2 regions of the Bradyrhizobium sp. SZCCHNGR1005 genome follow, and region 2 is predicted to be linked to the other one. Evidence: predicted binding sites of a transcription regulator. Region 2 holds the regulator's gene; the other holds the start of a gene.
What was found. Region 2 encodes LexA, which represses DNA repair genes until DNA is damaged. Its sites were predicted from a motif close to TGTTCNNNNTGTGTTCNG; they were not measured.
Positions count from the first base shown of each region.

Region 1 (7,767 bases), on a different contig from region 2:
CCTCGACACCGGCTTAGCCTTCATCCGCACTGCCTCGCGCCGCGTGTCGGCTGCGAACGGCTGGATGGGCCATGCGTTCAAGAGCTGGATGCCGACCGGGCTCTACGCACGTGCGCTCCTGATCATGATCGTGCCGATGGTGATCCTGCAGACGGTGGTGGCCGGCGTGTTCATGGAGCGGCACTGGAACACGGTGACGCGACGACTCTCGACGGCCGTCGTGCAGGACATCGCGGCGCTGATCGACATCTACAAAGGCTATCCGCAGGACAAGGACCGCACGATGCTGCGGCGGATCGCCCAGCAGCGGCTCAATCTCGTGGTTGATTTCCTGCCCGCCGGCGACATGCCGCCGCCAGGGCCGAAACCGTTCTTCAACCTGCTCGATCAGTCGCTGTCGGGCCAGATCGGCCGGCAGATCAGCCGGCCCTATTGGATCGACACCGTCGGCCGCTCCAACCTGGTCGAGATCCGCATTGCGCTCGACGACGCGGTGATGCGCGTGTTCGCGCAGCGCAGCGCGGCCTATGCCTCCAACACCGACATCTTCCTGTTCTGGATGGTCGGCACCTCGTCCATCCTGCTCATCGTCTCGGTGCTGTTCCTGCGCAACCAGATCAAGCCGATCCTGCGACTGGCGGATGCGGCCGAGAGCTTCGGCAAGGGCCGCGAAGCCCCGAACTTCCGGCCGCGCGGCGCGCGCGAGGTGCGGCGGGCGGCGCACGCCTTCCTGGAAATGAAGGCCCGGATCGAGCGCACCATGGACCAGCGCACGGCGATGCTCGCCGGCGTGAGCCACGACCTGCGCACCATCCTCACCCGCTTCAAGCTCGAGCTCGCCTTGCTCGGCGACGGCCCCGAGATCGATGCGATGCGCAAGGACATCGACGAGATGTCCGGCATGCTGGAAGACTATCTCGCCTTCGCGCGCGGCGACGGCGGCGAGGTGGCGCAACCGACCGACATCTCGAACGCGCTGGAGGAGTTGCGCAGCGATGCCGAGCGCAACGGCCACACGGCCTCGGTCGCATTCCGGGGCCTGCCGGTCGTCACGGTGAAACCGCAGGCGTTGAAGCGCTGTCTCGGCAATCTCGTGTCCAACGCGGCGCGCTATGCCGACACGATCGCGATCTCAGGCCATCGCGATCACCGCTACCTCACGATCACCGTCGATGATGACGGCCCGGGCATTCCGCAAGCGATGCGCGAGGAGGTGTTCAAGCCGTTCCTGCGGCTCGATCATGCGCGCAATCAGGACGAGGGCGGCACCGGTCTCGGGCTTGCGATCGCCCGCGACATCGCCCGCTCCCATGGCGGCGACATCATGCTGGGCGAGAGCCCGGCGGGCGGCCTGCGCGCGACGGTGCGCATTCCGGTGTGAAGGCTGCAAAAGCACGGTAGCCAAGCGACAGGCTCGCAGAGCGTAGGAATCCGACGCTCGGGTGTCGCCGGGGCCTCAGTGATGCCCCTGTGCCTGCGCTCGAATCCCGCCTACTGCTTGGCGCCGGGAATCAATGCCTTCAGCTTGTCCATGTCTTTGACGTTCAGCTTGAAGCCACCGCCTGGCATCACGATGTCACCGGGCTTCTGACCCGGCTTGCAGGCCCCCAACCACTTCGCCTCGATCGTCATCGTGGTGTCGCGCAGGACCTTGGCCAGGCTGGTGTCGCGCACGACATTGCTCACGCCCTCGCTGTGTGAGGTCGTCTTCACCGTGTAGGCCGAGTTGAAGTCGCCGGTGATCTCGGCATGTGAGGCGGTGTTCACGCCGCGCATGCTGCATACCGAATCGACGACATAGCCGGTCGGCGTCTTCTGCACGTCCTGCTTGGAGCAGATCTGCTTGGCCATCGGCGAGACCATGTTGTTGAGGTCCTTGTCGGTGGTCTCGTCGGTGCAGTGCTGCATGGTCATGTCGGGCATCTGCGAGCCCGTCCTGACCATCTTCATTTCCCAAAGCCCCGGCTTGCGGGTCGGCAGCTCGGCGGCGAATGCGTTGCTGAGGGATGCCGCGAGCAGCACGCTGCATCCCAACAGCTTCGCGCCGACCTGTCCGCGGATCATATTCGCCTCAGCTTCCCGGGTGATTCCAGACCGGCTCAGTACAGCGTGCGCAACGGACGCTGCGCCGAGCCGTACGGCACCCAACGGCACGAGAACGACAAATAGCCGCCATACCGGGCGTCCACCGCCAGGAACTTGACCACCTTGCCGTAGGACGCGCAGTGGTCGACCGCCAACTGCCTAGCATCGGTGGTCTGGGCGAGCGAATAGGCGATGATGCCGCCGGTGTCATTACCCTTGAATGCCGGCACCCAGTCGGCCCGAGCCGGGCCTGCAGCCAGCGCGACGCCCACGGCCATCAGCCCGACGGCCTTGGAAACGACGTCGAAAAAACTGGGCTTCGTCATCAGCATTGCAATCTCCATCGGTTAGCTCCCATCCTAAATGGGCTGTCCGCGCAAGAAAAGAACACCGCGCGCGGAGTCCCCGACTTGTCGTGGAGTGTTGCCGCGTTGCACTTGACCTCATCAGGCCGGCACGGCACGTTCCATTCTTCTCTCCAGCTTTGCGGATGGCCTATGCGCGACCTCAGCATCTCGTTCAAGACCATTGGCGCTGTCTGCGGCGCGGTGCTCGGCGTTGTCACGGCTGTTGCCCCAGCGCAAGCTGCCAACCCGCTCGAGCTGAACTTCTGGCTGTCGGGTCCGAAATATGATGGCCGCCTGTCCCCCTGCGAATCGGCCCTGTCCAGAGTCGCCAGCGACTTCCGGGACAAGGAAAGCACGTTCTGGAATTCCTCGTTGACCATCACGGGCTTTTCAAACATCCACGAAATCGCTTTCCGGCCCTGGCAGTCCGACAATATTCCGCGACGCTACTGCACCGGCACCGCGATGATCAGCGACGGCAAGGCGCGCACCGTCAATTTCTCGCTGATCGAGGATGCCGGCTTTGCCGGTTACGGCGAGGGTGTCGAATTCTGCGTGGTCGGCCTCGACCGCAACTGGGCCTTCAACCCCGCCTGCCGCGCGGCGAAGCCCTAAGAGTCCCACCGACTGAACGGGACTGGACGAGACGCGTCGCAGGCTTTCGCCGGCGCGCGGCTCCAATTTTGTTCTTGAATTGTTCTTTCGCCTCCTGGTAGAGTTCTCGCCATGTTCCTGGGAGCTCGTCATGTTGGATCGGTTGTCTGATCGCCTGCCCACCTACTCCGGCCGCGGACTGCGGACAATTCAGATCCTCGCCGCTCTCGCGCTCAGCGGGATCACCCTGTGGTCGGCCCAGCTCTCGCCAGCCCAGGCGCAAGACCGCCGCCAGAACGCACCGGGCGCATTCGATTTTTACGTGCTGTCCTTGTCCTGGTCGCCCTCGTTCTGCGCGGACGTCGAGGAGCGCGGCAATGGCGGACGGTCCCAGCAGTGCAGCGGCCGTCCCTACTCTTTCGTGGTCCACGGGCTCTGGCCGCAATATGAGAACGGCTATCCGGAGTATTGCGAGCAGCCGTCGCCGCGGCTGCCGCGCAACATCATGGTCTCGATGCTCGACCTGATGCCGGCGCCGGGGCTGATCTACAACGAGTGGGACAAGCACGGCACCTGCTCCGGACTGCCGGCCAAGGCCTATTTCGAGACCATCCGCAAGGCTCGGGCGGTGATCAAGATTCCGCCGGAATTCCTCGACTTGTCCGAGCCCAAGACGGTGACGCCGGCCGCGGTCGAGGAGGCCTTCGTCAAGGCCAATCCCAACCTCACCAATTCCGCCGTCGCCGTGACCTGCAACCGCACCCGGCTCAGCGAGGTCAGGATCTGCCTCTCGAAGGAGCTGCAGTTCCGCTCCTGCGATGAGATCGATCGCCAGGCCTGCCGCCGCGACGAAGTCACGATGCCGCCAATCCGCGGCGGCTGAGGCCCGCGATCTCGTTCAAGGCGTAATCCCTGGAACGGCGCCATCGCTGATGAGCGCTGTTTCCGTGATGATGCAGGGTTACTTTCGTCGCAAGACGTCGTAACTCACAGCGATGAACTACCGTCACGCCTTTCATGCCGGCGGCTTCGCCGACGTCATCAAGCACATCGTGCTCACGCGCATCCTGATCTATCTGCAGGAGAAGCCGGCCGCGTTCCGCGTGATCGACACCCATGCCGGCGCGGGTCTCTATGACCTCACGGGCGAGGAGGCCAGCCGCAGCGGCGAATGGCGGACCGGAATTGCCCGCATCATGCAGGCGCGATTCTCCGATCAGGCGCTTGCTCTGGTTGCCCCCTATCTCGACATCGTCCGGGCCTTCAATCCCAAGGCCGAGCTCGCCGCCTATCCCGGTTCACCCTTGATCGCGCGCGCCCTCCTGCGGCCGCAGGACCGGATGACGGCCTGCGAGCTCGCACCTGTCCCGCGCAAGCATCTGATCGACGTGCTGCGGCGCGATACCCAGGCCCGCGTCGTCGATCTCGATGGCTGGGTGGCGCTACCGGCTTTCGTGCCGCCAAACGAACGGCGCGGCCTCGTGCTGATCGATCCCCCCTTCGAGGCGAAGGATGAATTCGAGCGGTTGGGCGAGCGCTTCGCAATCGCATTCGCCAAGTGGCCGACTGGTATCTATTTGCTCTGGTATCCAGCAAAGAGCCGCCGTGCGACCGACGAGTTGGTGCAGCACGTGGCGGGGCTGGCGGCGGCGGCAAAACCGCCCGGTAAGTTGTTACGTGTCGAGTTCAGCGTGGCGCCGCAGGTCGCCGGAGAGGGGCTGGCCACGACCGGCCTCCTGGTCGTGAACCCGCCCTGGACGTTGCATGACGAGCTTAAGGTCATCCTGCATGAGTTGGAGAAGCCGCTCGGCCAGGGCGGGGCCGCGCGCTTCCGGCTCGAGTTCCCCAAAGCCGGGGCCGGCAATTAGTCGAAAATCCATAGGCAATTGCCGAGGAACCGTAGTAAAATAACTGATTGAGACTGGCTTTACGTTCCGCTTCCGCGAATGGTTGCGGCGGGGTGATCAAGGCCCAACAAGAATCCGAGCGACCCGACACATGCACAATGTCGGCTCGTAAAGGTGGCCACGCTTTCCGATTCAGTGATGCCCGGTCGGACGCTGCGCATGTCGCGCAGTGGAGGAAGCAATGCGGGGGGAGGAGTTTCCCGATGCCAATGACGGGTACGGTCAAGTTCTTCAATGGTGAACGCGGCTACGGCTTCATCAAACCGGATGATGGCGGGCGCGACGTGTTCGTGCATATCACCGCGGTCGAGCGCGCCGGATTGAAGGATCTGACTGAAGGACAGCGGATCAGCTTCGAGGTTGAACCGGACAAGAAGGGCAAGGGCCCGAAGGCGGTCAATCTGGTGCTGTCGTCGTAAGGCCGCCGATCGACACTCGTCCGCAGTTTGCGGCGGAGTGCGAAGGCGAGGAATACGAACGTCCTTTTGTTTGTCGTTTGAACTTGGAGCCGCGGACGGCGCAGCCGGCTCGTGTGCGGCGAAGCTCGCAGCCGACATTCGCGTAGATGATGCAAAAAAATCCCGGCCGCGCGCGGCCGGGAGGTTATGATTTTTGCGGTTTCTTCTTCCTATCAGAAGTGGAAGTTGATGCCTGCGCGCACCACTCCAAACCGATAGTCGTTCTTCGCCCCCGTAACCACGAAATTGCTGCTGTCGAGATCGACATAGAGATATTCGATCTTGGCGGTCCAGTTCTGCGCCAGCCCGAATTCGGTGCCTGCGCCCAAGGTCCAGCCGATCGTCGAATGCGATTCGGACAGGCCGAAGGTTTCGCCGCGCAGCTCGCCGAAGGCGAGACCGCCGGTGCCGTAAAACAGGATGTTGTTGAAGGCGTAGCCGGCGCGGCCGCGCACGGTGCCGAACCACGGGTTGGAGAATTTCCAGGGCGCGAAGGTGTCGTTGGCGCCGGTCAGGTTGATGTCGCCCTCGATGCCGAACACCCAGGGACCGGTCTGCCAGTTGTAACCCGCCTCGATCCCGCCGGTGATGCCCGACGGCTTGGTCGGATTGTTGCCGACCTCGCCCCAGCTGTAACCGAGCGTGCCGCCGAGATAGGGGCCGGCCCAGCTATAGGCATTCAACGGCTGGTTCACCGTGTAGCCCGGACGCGGTGCATAGTTGAAATCGGCGGCCTGCGCCGACACCGTTCCCAGCGCCCCGAGCGCAACCGCGCCGGCGACGAACCTCTTCATGACCTACTCCACGCAACACCCGTGCCTGCCGGCTGCGTGCGGCGCCTGCATGAGGCAGCGCGCCTGACCGGCATGGTTACGGAACTCCAGCTTTTTTCGTGAAGATTTATCGAGAGTTTGAGGTTAAAGCCTCATTAAGCGCGGTTACCGGCCGCTTAACGTCCTTAATGGACGGTTACCGCCGCGCCTGTGCATGGGCGCCGCCGCGTGCTGGCATGCGCAGCCCCCAAAGCTTAAATTCGTCCCATGGCCACCCACAGCTCCGATCCACCAAAGGCGCCCGCGCCCGAGATGAAGCGCGCCGACGCCTCGCCGCAGCCCCTGGAATCCCCCGACATCGATCCAGCCGCATCCTCGACCGACGAGGACGAGGAAGGGCGCCTGCCCGAGCTGACCGAGGAAAGCACCGAGGTTGTTGCCGAAGGCCCGCTTGCGATCGGCCATGAGGCGATCGAGAAGGCGGTGCGGCTGGCCCCGACCTCGCCTGGCGTCTATCGCATGCTGAATGCGAACAACGACGTGCTCTATGTCGGCAAGGCCAAGAACGTCAAAAAGCGCCTGTCGTCCTATGCGCGGGCCAACGCACCGCTGCCGGCGCGCATCCTGCGCATGATCGCAGCGACTGTGAACGTCGAGATCATCTCGACCACGACCGAGACCGAAGCGCTGCTGCTCGAGGCCAACCTCATCAAGCAGCTGAAGCCCCGCTTCAACGTGCAGCTACGCGACGACAAGTCGTTCCCCTATATCCTGATCACCGGCGACCATTGGGCGCCGCAGATCCTCAAGCATCGCGGCGCGCAGTCGCGGCCCGGTCGCTATTTCGGCCCGTTCGCGTCCGCCGGCGCCGTCAACCGCACCATCACAGCGCTGCAGCGCGCCTTTCTGATCCGCTCCTGCACGGATTCCTTCTTCGAAAGCCGTACCCGGCCCTGCCTGCTCTACCAGATCCGCCGCTGCGCCGGCCCGTGCACCGGCGAGATCGATTTCCCCGGCTATACCGAGCTGGTGCGCGAGGCGACCGACTTCCTCTCCGGGCGCAGCCATGCGGTGAAGCAATTGCTCGCGGTGGAGATGGAGAAGGCCTCCAGCGAGCTCGAATTCGAGACCGCGGCGGTCTATCGCGATCGCCTCGCGGCACTGTCGGCGATCCAGTCGCAGCAGGGCATCAATCCACGCACGGTCGAAGAGGCCGACGTGTTCGCCATCCATCAGGAAGGCGGCTATTCCTGCGTCGAGGTGTTCTTCTTCCGCACCGGACAGAACTGGGGCAACCGCGCCTACTTCCCGCGCGCCGAAAAGACCTTCACGCCCGAAGAGGTGCTGGCGGCGTTCCTCACCCAGTTCTATGACGACAAGCCGCCGCCGAAACTGATCCTGCTGTCGCACGAGATCGAGGAGAGCGAGCTGCTGGCCGAGGCGCTCTGCGTCAAGGCCGGCCACAAGGTCGAGGTCACGACGCCGAAGCGCGGCGAGAAGAAGGAGCTGGTGATCCACGCGCTGACCAATGCGCGCGAGGCCTTGGGGCGCAAGCTCGCGGACACTGCGACGCAGAGCCGGCTGCTGGAGGCGATGACGTCCA
Region 1 is NZ_JAUEZC010000003.1:691,007-698,773, forward strand. It holds gene QXZ85_RS15705 (ATP-binding protein) at 1-1,381, shown strand, start outside; gene QXZ85_RS15710 (DUF3617 domain-containing protein) at 1,492-2,064, opposite strand; gene QXZ85_RS15715 (hypothetical protein) at 2,100-2,417, opposite strand; gene QXZ85_RS15720 (hypothetical protein) at 2,583-3,047, shown strand; gene QXZ85_RS15725 (ribonuclease T2) at 3,178-3,909, shown strand; gene QXZ85_RS15730 (23S rRNA (adenine(2030)-N(6))-methyltransferase RlmJ) at 4,022-4,894, shown strand; gene QXZ85_RS15735 (cold-shock protein) at 5,137-5,352, shown strand; gene QXZ85_RS15740 (porin family protein) at 5,565-6,185, opposite strand; gene uvrC (excinuclease ABC subunit UvrC) at 6,432-7,767, shown strand, end outside.
Region 1: QXZ85_RS15725 (ribonuclease T2) is a predicted target of LexA. The motif match lies at 3,117-3,134, and genes of this name have one in related genera.

Region 2 (7,767 bases):
TCGGTGGAGAAGATCTCCTGGTCGCCATGGCTCCAGCCGAGCCGCACCAGGTAATTGCGCAGCGCTGCCGGCAGATATCCCATGGCGCGGTAGGCGTCCACGCCGAGTGCGCCGTGGCGCTTGGAGAGCTTTGAGCCATCCGGCCCGTGGATCAGCGGGATGTGCGACATCGACGGCACGTCCCATCCCAGCGCATCGTAGATCTGCTTCTGGCGCGCAGCATTGATCAGATGATCGTCGCCGCGAATGATGTGGGTGACGCCCATGTCATGGTCGTCGACGACAACCGCCAGCATATAGGTCGGATTGCCGTCGCCCCGGAGCAGCACGAGATCGTCGAGATTCTCGTTCTGCCAGACCACGCGGCCCTGTACCTGGTCTTCGATCTCGGTCTCGCCGGTCAGGGGCGCGCGCAGCCGGATCGTCGGCTTGAGGCCTGCCGGCGCATCCTTCGGATCACGATCGCGCCACATGCCGTCATAGAGGCGCGTGCGGCCTTCCGCGCGGGCCTTCTCGCGCATGGCGGCGAGCTCCTCGGGGGTGGCATAGCAGCGGTAAGCCATGCCGCTGGCGAGCAGCTGCTCGGCGACCTCGCGATGCCGCGCGGCGCGACTATATTGGTAGATGACCTCGCCGTCCCAATCGAGCCCGAGCCAGGTTAACCCGTCCAGGATGGCGTCGATCGCCTCCTTGGTCGAACGCTCGCGGTCGGTGTCCTCGATTCGAAGCAGCATCTTGCCGCCGCGACCGCGCGCATACAGCCAGTTGAACAGGGCCGTCCGGGCGCCTCCGATGTGGAGAAAACCGGTCGGGGAGGGGGCAAAGCGCGTGACGATGGGTTGGGTCATGGGCGGCAGCGACAGCAGTTTCCGGGCGGTGGCGTAGAGGCGGGGGGTGTATAGCAGGACCCGCGCATAACTAAAGCCTTCCTTGGGGATTGCGGATTTGGCACATAGTCTCGCGACATCCGAAGCAGGACAGGGTTTGATGACGACGACAGACACGACGGCTGAGACAGGGCGCGACTTCATCCGCGACATCGTCCAGGCCGATCTCGACAGCGGCAAGCACAAGACGGTCGTGACCCGGTTCCCGCCGGAGCCGAACGGCTATCTGCATATCGGCCATGCCAAGTCGATTGCTCTCAACTTCGGCATCGCCCAGGAGTTCGGTGGCCGCTGCCATCTCCGTTTCGACGACACCAACCCGGCCAAGGAGGAGCAGGAATTTATCGATTCCATCCAGGCCGACGTGCACTGGCTCGGCTACGACTGGGGCCAGAACCTGTTCTATGCCTCCGACTATTTCGAGCGGCTCTATGGCTGGGCGGAAGGGCTGATCGAGGCCGGCCTCGCCTATGTCGACGATCAGTCGCAGGAGGAAATTCGGCTGTCCCGCGGCACCTTGACCGAGGCCGGCAAGAACAGCCCGTTCCGCGACCGCACGGTCGAGGAGAATCTGGACCTGTTCCGGCGCATGAAGGCGGGGGAATTCCCCAATGGCGCGCGCGTGCTGCGCGCCAAGATCGACATGGCCGCCGGCAACATCAATCTGCGCGATCCCGTGCTCTATCGCATCCTGCACGCGCACCACCCGCGCACCGGCGACAAATGGTCGATCTATCCGAGCTATGATTACGCCCATGGCCAGTCCGACGCGATCGAGGGCATCAGCCATTCGATCTGCACGCTGGAATTCGAGGACCACCGGCCGCTCTACGATTGGTTCCTGGACAAGCTGCCGGTGCCCTCGCATCCGCACCAGTACGAGTTCGCGCGCCTCAACCTGACCTATACGCTGCTGTCGAAGCGCGTGCTGACGCGGCTGGTGCAGGAGGGGCATGTCGCCGGCTGGAACGATCCGCGCATGCCGACGATCGCGGGGCTGAAACGTCGCGGCGTGCCGCCGGCCGCGGTGCGCGAATTCGTCAAGCGTATTGGGGTCGCCAAGTCGAACAGCATCGTCGATGTCGGCATGCTGGAATTCTGCATCCGTGAGGAGCTCAACCGCACGGCGCTGCGTCGCATGGCCGTGCTGCGGCCGTTGAAGGTGGTGATCGAGAACTATCCGGAAGGCCAGGTGGAGGAGATCGAGGCGATCAATCACCCCGATGATCCCTCCGCCGGCACGCGCAAGATCGCCTTCGGCCGCGAGCTCTATATCGAGCAGGACGATTTCATGGAGAACCCGCCGAAGAAGTTCTTCCGCCTCTCGCCCGGCACGGAAGTGCGGCTGCGCTACGCCTATTTCATCAAGTGCCGCGAGGTGATCAAGAACGCCGCCGGCGAGATCGTCGAACTCCGTTGCACCTACGATCCTGCAACGCGTGGCGGCAACGCCCCCGATGGCCGCAAGGTGAAGGCGACCATGCACTGGCTGCCGGCGGCGCAGTCGCGCACCGCTGAGATCCGCATCTACAATCAGCTGTTCGCTAATCCCGCGCCCGACGCGGCGAACTTCGCCGCCGACCTCAACCCGAACTCGCTCGAGATCCTCAAGGATGCGCGGATCGAGCCGGCGATCGCGGAGACCAATTCGGACGCGGTGATGCAGTTCGAGCGGCAGGGTTATTTCGTGCGCGATCCCGACTCGACGCCGGACAAGCTCGTGTTCAATCGCACGATCGGCTTGCGCGACACCTTTGCCAAGGAAGTCGCGAAGGGCTGAAGACGAGACTTATCGCCGACACTGATCGCCGCCGTCATTTCGCGGCGGTTGCATGTGACGAATGGCTCGGCCCAAGATCGCGTGGCCCAAGATCGCGTGGCCGGTTGCGCGCAGCGGCCGGAATCAGACGCTCGCGCTCATTCGAGCGTATCCTGCCCGGCTTGGGTGAGCACGGGGACGCCATCTTCGACCTCGACGAGGCCGCGTTCGGTCAAGAGCCGCAGATCGTCGTCATTGACCGGTGACAGCGACAGGCGCCGCGCCCTGATGTCGCGCAGGGCCCAGCGCAGATGGATCGCCTGCTCGAGCCCGAGATCGGCGAACGGATTGGCTTGGTCGATCATGACGCCAGCAACTCCCGAGCGAGGAGAAAGTTCCACCCTTTCTTGAGGTGGTGGTGCCATTCGGAGATTCTCGTTCCGTTCTGCTAGCCGTCGACTTGCAGCTTCCAGTAGCCTTTCGCCCGTTCAGGGAGTGCGAGTGCGATGGCGGAGCCGGACCGGCCGCCAAGCCGGGGGCGCGGCTTTGCCGGCAGCATTGCGGATGTCTGGCCGCCGCGACGGGCGGCGCAGGCCGGCGGCTATCTTGCCGATACCCCGACATGGTCGTCGCTGCTCGCCAGACTGAAGGCCTGGGCGCACGCCGAGGCCGCGGCAGGGCGGCTCCTGCCGTGGGTGCCGGTCGCCTTTGGCGCCGGGATCGCGCTGTACTTCGCTGCCGATCACGAGCCGGTGCTGTGGGTTGCTGCAGTGCTCGCGCTGATGATCTCTGCCGGAGCGTTTGTCTTGCGGCGTCACCGGCTGTTTCCGGCTGCGGTGATGATCGCTGCGGTCGCCGCGGGTTTTGCCGTCGCAACAGCCCGGACGGCGCGGCTCGCGCACACCGTACTGGCCCGACCGCTGTTTTCGGTCACGCTGTCCGGCTTCGTCGAGACCCGCGACATCCGCGAGCGCACCGATCGCTTCGTGCTGCGCGTGACCGAGATGGAAACCGCGCGTGGTGAGATCACGCTGGCGCGGGTGCGGCTATCCGTACGGAAGGGCATGGCGCCCGACGTCGGCAGCTTCGTGCAGCTCAAAGCGCGCCTGTTGCCACCGCTCGCGCCGCTTCGGCCTGGCTCTTACGACTTTTCGCGCGACATGTTTTTCCAGAGCATCGGTGCCTCCGGCTTCGTGATGGGCGCGATCAAGACGGTTGCCCCGCCGCAGGATGGCGGCTTCGGCCTGCATTATGCCGCCTTCATGCAGGGCCTGCGCGACACCATCGATGCGCGCATCCGCGCCCGGCTCGACGGCGACGAGCGCGCGATCGCAACCGCGCTACTGACCGGCCGCCGCGACGCCATTACGACGCCGGTCAACGACGCCATGTTCATCTCCGGGCTCGGCCATGTGCTGTCGATCTCCGGCTATCACATGGCCGTCGTTGCCGGCGTGGTGTTCTTTGCCGTGCGCGCGCTGCTGGCGCTGATCCCGGGGCTTCATGTCAGCCACCCCATCAAGAAGTGGGCGGCTGCCGCCGCGCTTGTCGCCGCGGCCTTCTATCTGTTGCTGTCGGGCGCGGAAGTCGCGACCCAAAGGTCCTTCTACATGACCGCCGTCGTGCTGATCGCCGTGCTGGTCGATCGCCGCGCCATCACCTTCCGCACGCTCGCTGTCGCCGCGATGATCGTGCTAGCGATCGCGCCGGAGGCGCTGGTGCACCCCAGTTTCCAGATGTCGTTCGCCGCGACCTTAGGCCTGGTGGCGTTGGTACAACTCGGGCTGCCGCATCTGTTCGCGACGCCCGACAGTTCGACGACAGCGCGCATCGCACTATGGGGCGGCCGCGAACTGGCCATGCTGCTGCTGGCCTCGCTGATCGCGGGGCTCGCGACCACGCCTTATGCCGCGTTTCATTTTCATCGCGTGACACCCTACGGCGTGCTCGCCAATCTCGCGGCGATGCCGGTGGTCTCCGCTCTGGTCATGCCGGCCGGATTGCTGGGACTGCTCGCGGCGCCGCTCGGGCTCGACGGTCCGTTCTGGTCGCTGATGGGATGGGGCATCGACTGGATGATCGCGGTGACGCGCTGGGTGGCAAACCTGCCCGGCGCGGTCGGTCGCATCCATGCGTTCGGCATCGGTCCCGTGATCGCCGCAAGTCTTGGCCTCATCCTGATGGGTCTGCTGCGCACGCCGCTGCGTTGGAGCGGCGCGGGTCTGCTTGCGGCTTCGATTCTCTGGGCGCTGATGACGCCGCAGCCGGACATGCTGATCTCCGCCGATGGCCGCAACGTCGCGGTGCGCGGCCGCGAGGGCCGGCTGCATCTCATCCGGACGGGTAAGGACGCCTTCCTTGCTCAGGAATGGCTCGCCGCCGATGCCGATGCGCGAACGCCGGCCGATAGCTCGCTCGGCGACGGCGTGTCCTGCGATGACGCCGGCTGCGTGGTGCCGCTTGCCGATGGCCGCTTCGTCTCGCTCGCGCTGCGCGCCGAGGCCCTGGAGGACGATTGCGCGCGGGCCGCACTGGTCGTGACAGTCAGGCAAGCGCCGCCCGATTGCACGGCCTTAGTGGTAGATCGCGACCGGCTGCAGCATCAGGGTGGACTGGCCCTCACGCGGCGCGGCGACGGCTTTGCGGTCGAGGCCGTCCGGCCCAACGGCACGCAGCGGCCGTGGTGGCCGGCTGCTCCCGATGCGGGCGATTTCCAGGCAACGCTGGCGCCGCGCTCGCCGGCGCCAAGATCCCAGGACGCGACGCCGCCGGAGGCGGAGCAGGGGGCGGTGGATTAGCAATCCGGCAGTTCGAACGTGCCGAGATGATATTCGGATGCGTCGTCGTCCTCGTCGCCATCCGACGGGCTTCGCGATGGCGGTGGAAGCTCCACCAGGGTGAACAGCGCATCGGGATGTTGCTGCCAGACCGCGATATCGTCGGCCGTCACGGTCAGCCATCCGAACGTGAATATGTAACGACCGGGCTCAGTGATGCGCCCGGCCTTTTGCCAATTGATCTTGTTGACCACGGGCCATTCTCCCCCCCGGCGAACCATAACTTCCGCCGAGGGCCGAATGTTCCCATTTGTCTTCGCATCCGTTGCGCTTCTCAGTTCAGGTGATCGAGATCCGCCGCACCGGCGTCGTTTCGCTGCTGCTCGAAGCCTCGGTGCCCAGCGGCCTGCGCTCGGCCGGCTGCTTGGTCGCGGGCAATTGCAGCACGGTGACGCGTTGTCCCTCGCAGAGCTGGGTCACCAGCACATGCCGACCATCTGCGAACTCGATCGCATCATGGTGGCGATCGGGCACATGCTTCTCGATCGTGTTGAACTTGGCCACGCGGTCGCGGATCGTGCGGGTCCAGATCCAGCGGCTGTCGTAGCGAACGTCGTCGGCAAACGCCAATTCCGTCCCGGGCAGCATACACACGGCGACATTCGGCTCGCTCTCGGAGGCGAAGCCGCGGGTCGAGGTTCCGCGGAACGTCGTCGAGATCAGCGTTTCCCCGACTTTCGCCGGGCGGGACGCAACAGCATGCAGGCTATAGTCACACATCGGATCGCTCCTCGTTCGAGATAGCAACCCACGCTCCCCCCGGACAGGCGCAGGCCTCTATCAGAGTGGACATCAGGAACGATGTTAGCGCGTGCTTGACGGCAATTCTGCGCTGATCTGCACCCCGTACGGCGCTTCGCGATCACAAGCGTTTGAGCGTGTTGCATCGCGATCGAAGTGCAATCATCATCAGCGCCGTCGGAAGAGACCTCCAACGCGTCAGATCAAATTGCGCGCGATCCAGTTCGCGCGCGTGACGATCAGTACTTGCGGTACAGCCCGATCAGCTTGCCCTGGATCTTGACGCGGTTGGGCGGCAGGATGCGGACTTCATAAGCGGTGTTGGCCGGCTCCAGTGCGATCGAGGCGCCGCGCCGGCGGAAACGTTTCAAGGTGGCTTCCTCATCGTCGATCAGCGCGACGACGATGTCGCCGGTGTCGGCGGAGTCGTTGCGCTGGATCAGCGCCATGTCGCCATCGAGGATGCCGGCATCGACCATCGAGTCGCCGCGGACTTCCAGCGCATAATGCTCGCCGGAGCCGAGCATGTCGGCCGGGACGCTGATGGTGTGGCTGCGCGTCTGCAGCGCCTCGATCGGCGTGCCCGCAGCGATGCGGCCCATCACCGGGACGGCGACGGGACGATCGCCCTCGTCGATCGCCGGCGTGCTGGTGCGCACCTTGCCGAGATTACCTTCGATGACAGACGGCGTGAAGCCACGCCGGTTGTTCGCCGCCTGGGACAGTTCGGGCAGCTTGATCACCTCGATGGCGCGCGCGCGATTGGGCAGGCGGCGGATGAAGCCGCGCTCTTCCAGCGCGGTGATCAGACGATGGATGCCCGACTTCGAGCGCAGATCGAGTGCGTCCTTCATCTCATCGAAGGAGGGCGGCACGCCAGCTTCCCTCAGACGTTCGTTGATGAACCGCAGAAGTTCGTACTGTTTGCGCGTCAGCATCTCGACCAGATCCCCAGGTTGATGTGTCGTTCTCGCCCGAGACGTTCTTGTTCAAGACGCTCTCGTTCAAGACGTTCTCGTTTGAAGCGTTCTCGTTCGAAACGTCCTCAGTTCGCGGCGCCCGCAACATCTTCGAAACAAATCATGAACGGACACTATCTGTTCGATATGTGTTCTGCAATCATTAATTTGCAATGAAGGTGGTGCGCAAGATGCCTGCTCGATGCCCGCAAAATAGCTGCGAGATCCCTGGCGGTATATTTGGCAGCTGCACCCTGTTTAGTCTGGCAGCCTCAGAATCTCGCAGACGGAGCCGGCACTTGCCGCGGGCGCAAAAGCCGGGCGGATCACCAGGGCCTGCGATAGCGCGAGGTTGCCGAGCAGCGAGGAATCCTGATGCGTCACCGGCGTTGCGACCAGCGCGCCGTCGGCGCGCACCTCGAGCCGCGCGCGCAGATAGTCCTCGCGGACGTCGTTGGCGGCGAGGTCGCGGCCGAGCAGCGCAGTCTCGCGGGCAGGGTGGATTTGAGCCAAGCCCACGAGCTTCCGAATCAGCGGCACCAGAAACAACAGGCTGCAGACATAGGAGGAGACGGGATTGCCGG
Region 2 is NZ_JAUEZC010000009.1:190,442-198,208, reverse strand. It holds gene gltX (glutamate--tRNA ligase) at 1-848, opposite strand, end outside; gene QXZ85_RS29420 (glutamine--tRNA ligase/YqeY domain fusion protein) at 988-2,667, shown strand; gene QXZ85_RS29415 (hypothetical protein) at 2,805-3,011, opposite strand; gene QXZ85_RS29410 (ComEC/Rec2 family competence protein) at 3,153-5,444, shown strand; gene QXZ85_RS29405 (hypothetical protein) at 5,441-5,677, opposite strand; gene QXZ85_RS29400 (hypothetical protein) at 5,763-6,203, opposite strand; gene lexA (transcriptional repressor LexA) at 6,464-7,162, opposite strand; gene glp (gephyrin-like molybdotransferase Glp) at 7,442-7,767, opposite strand, start outside.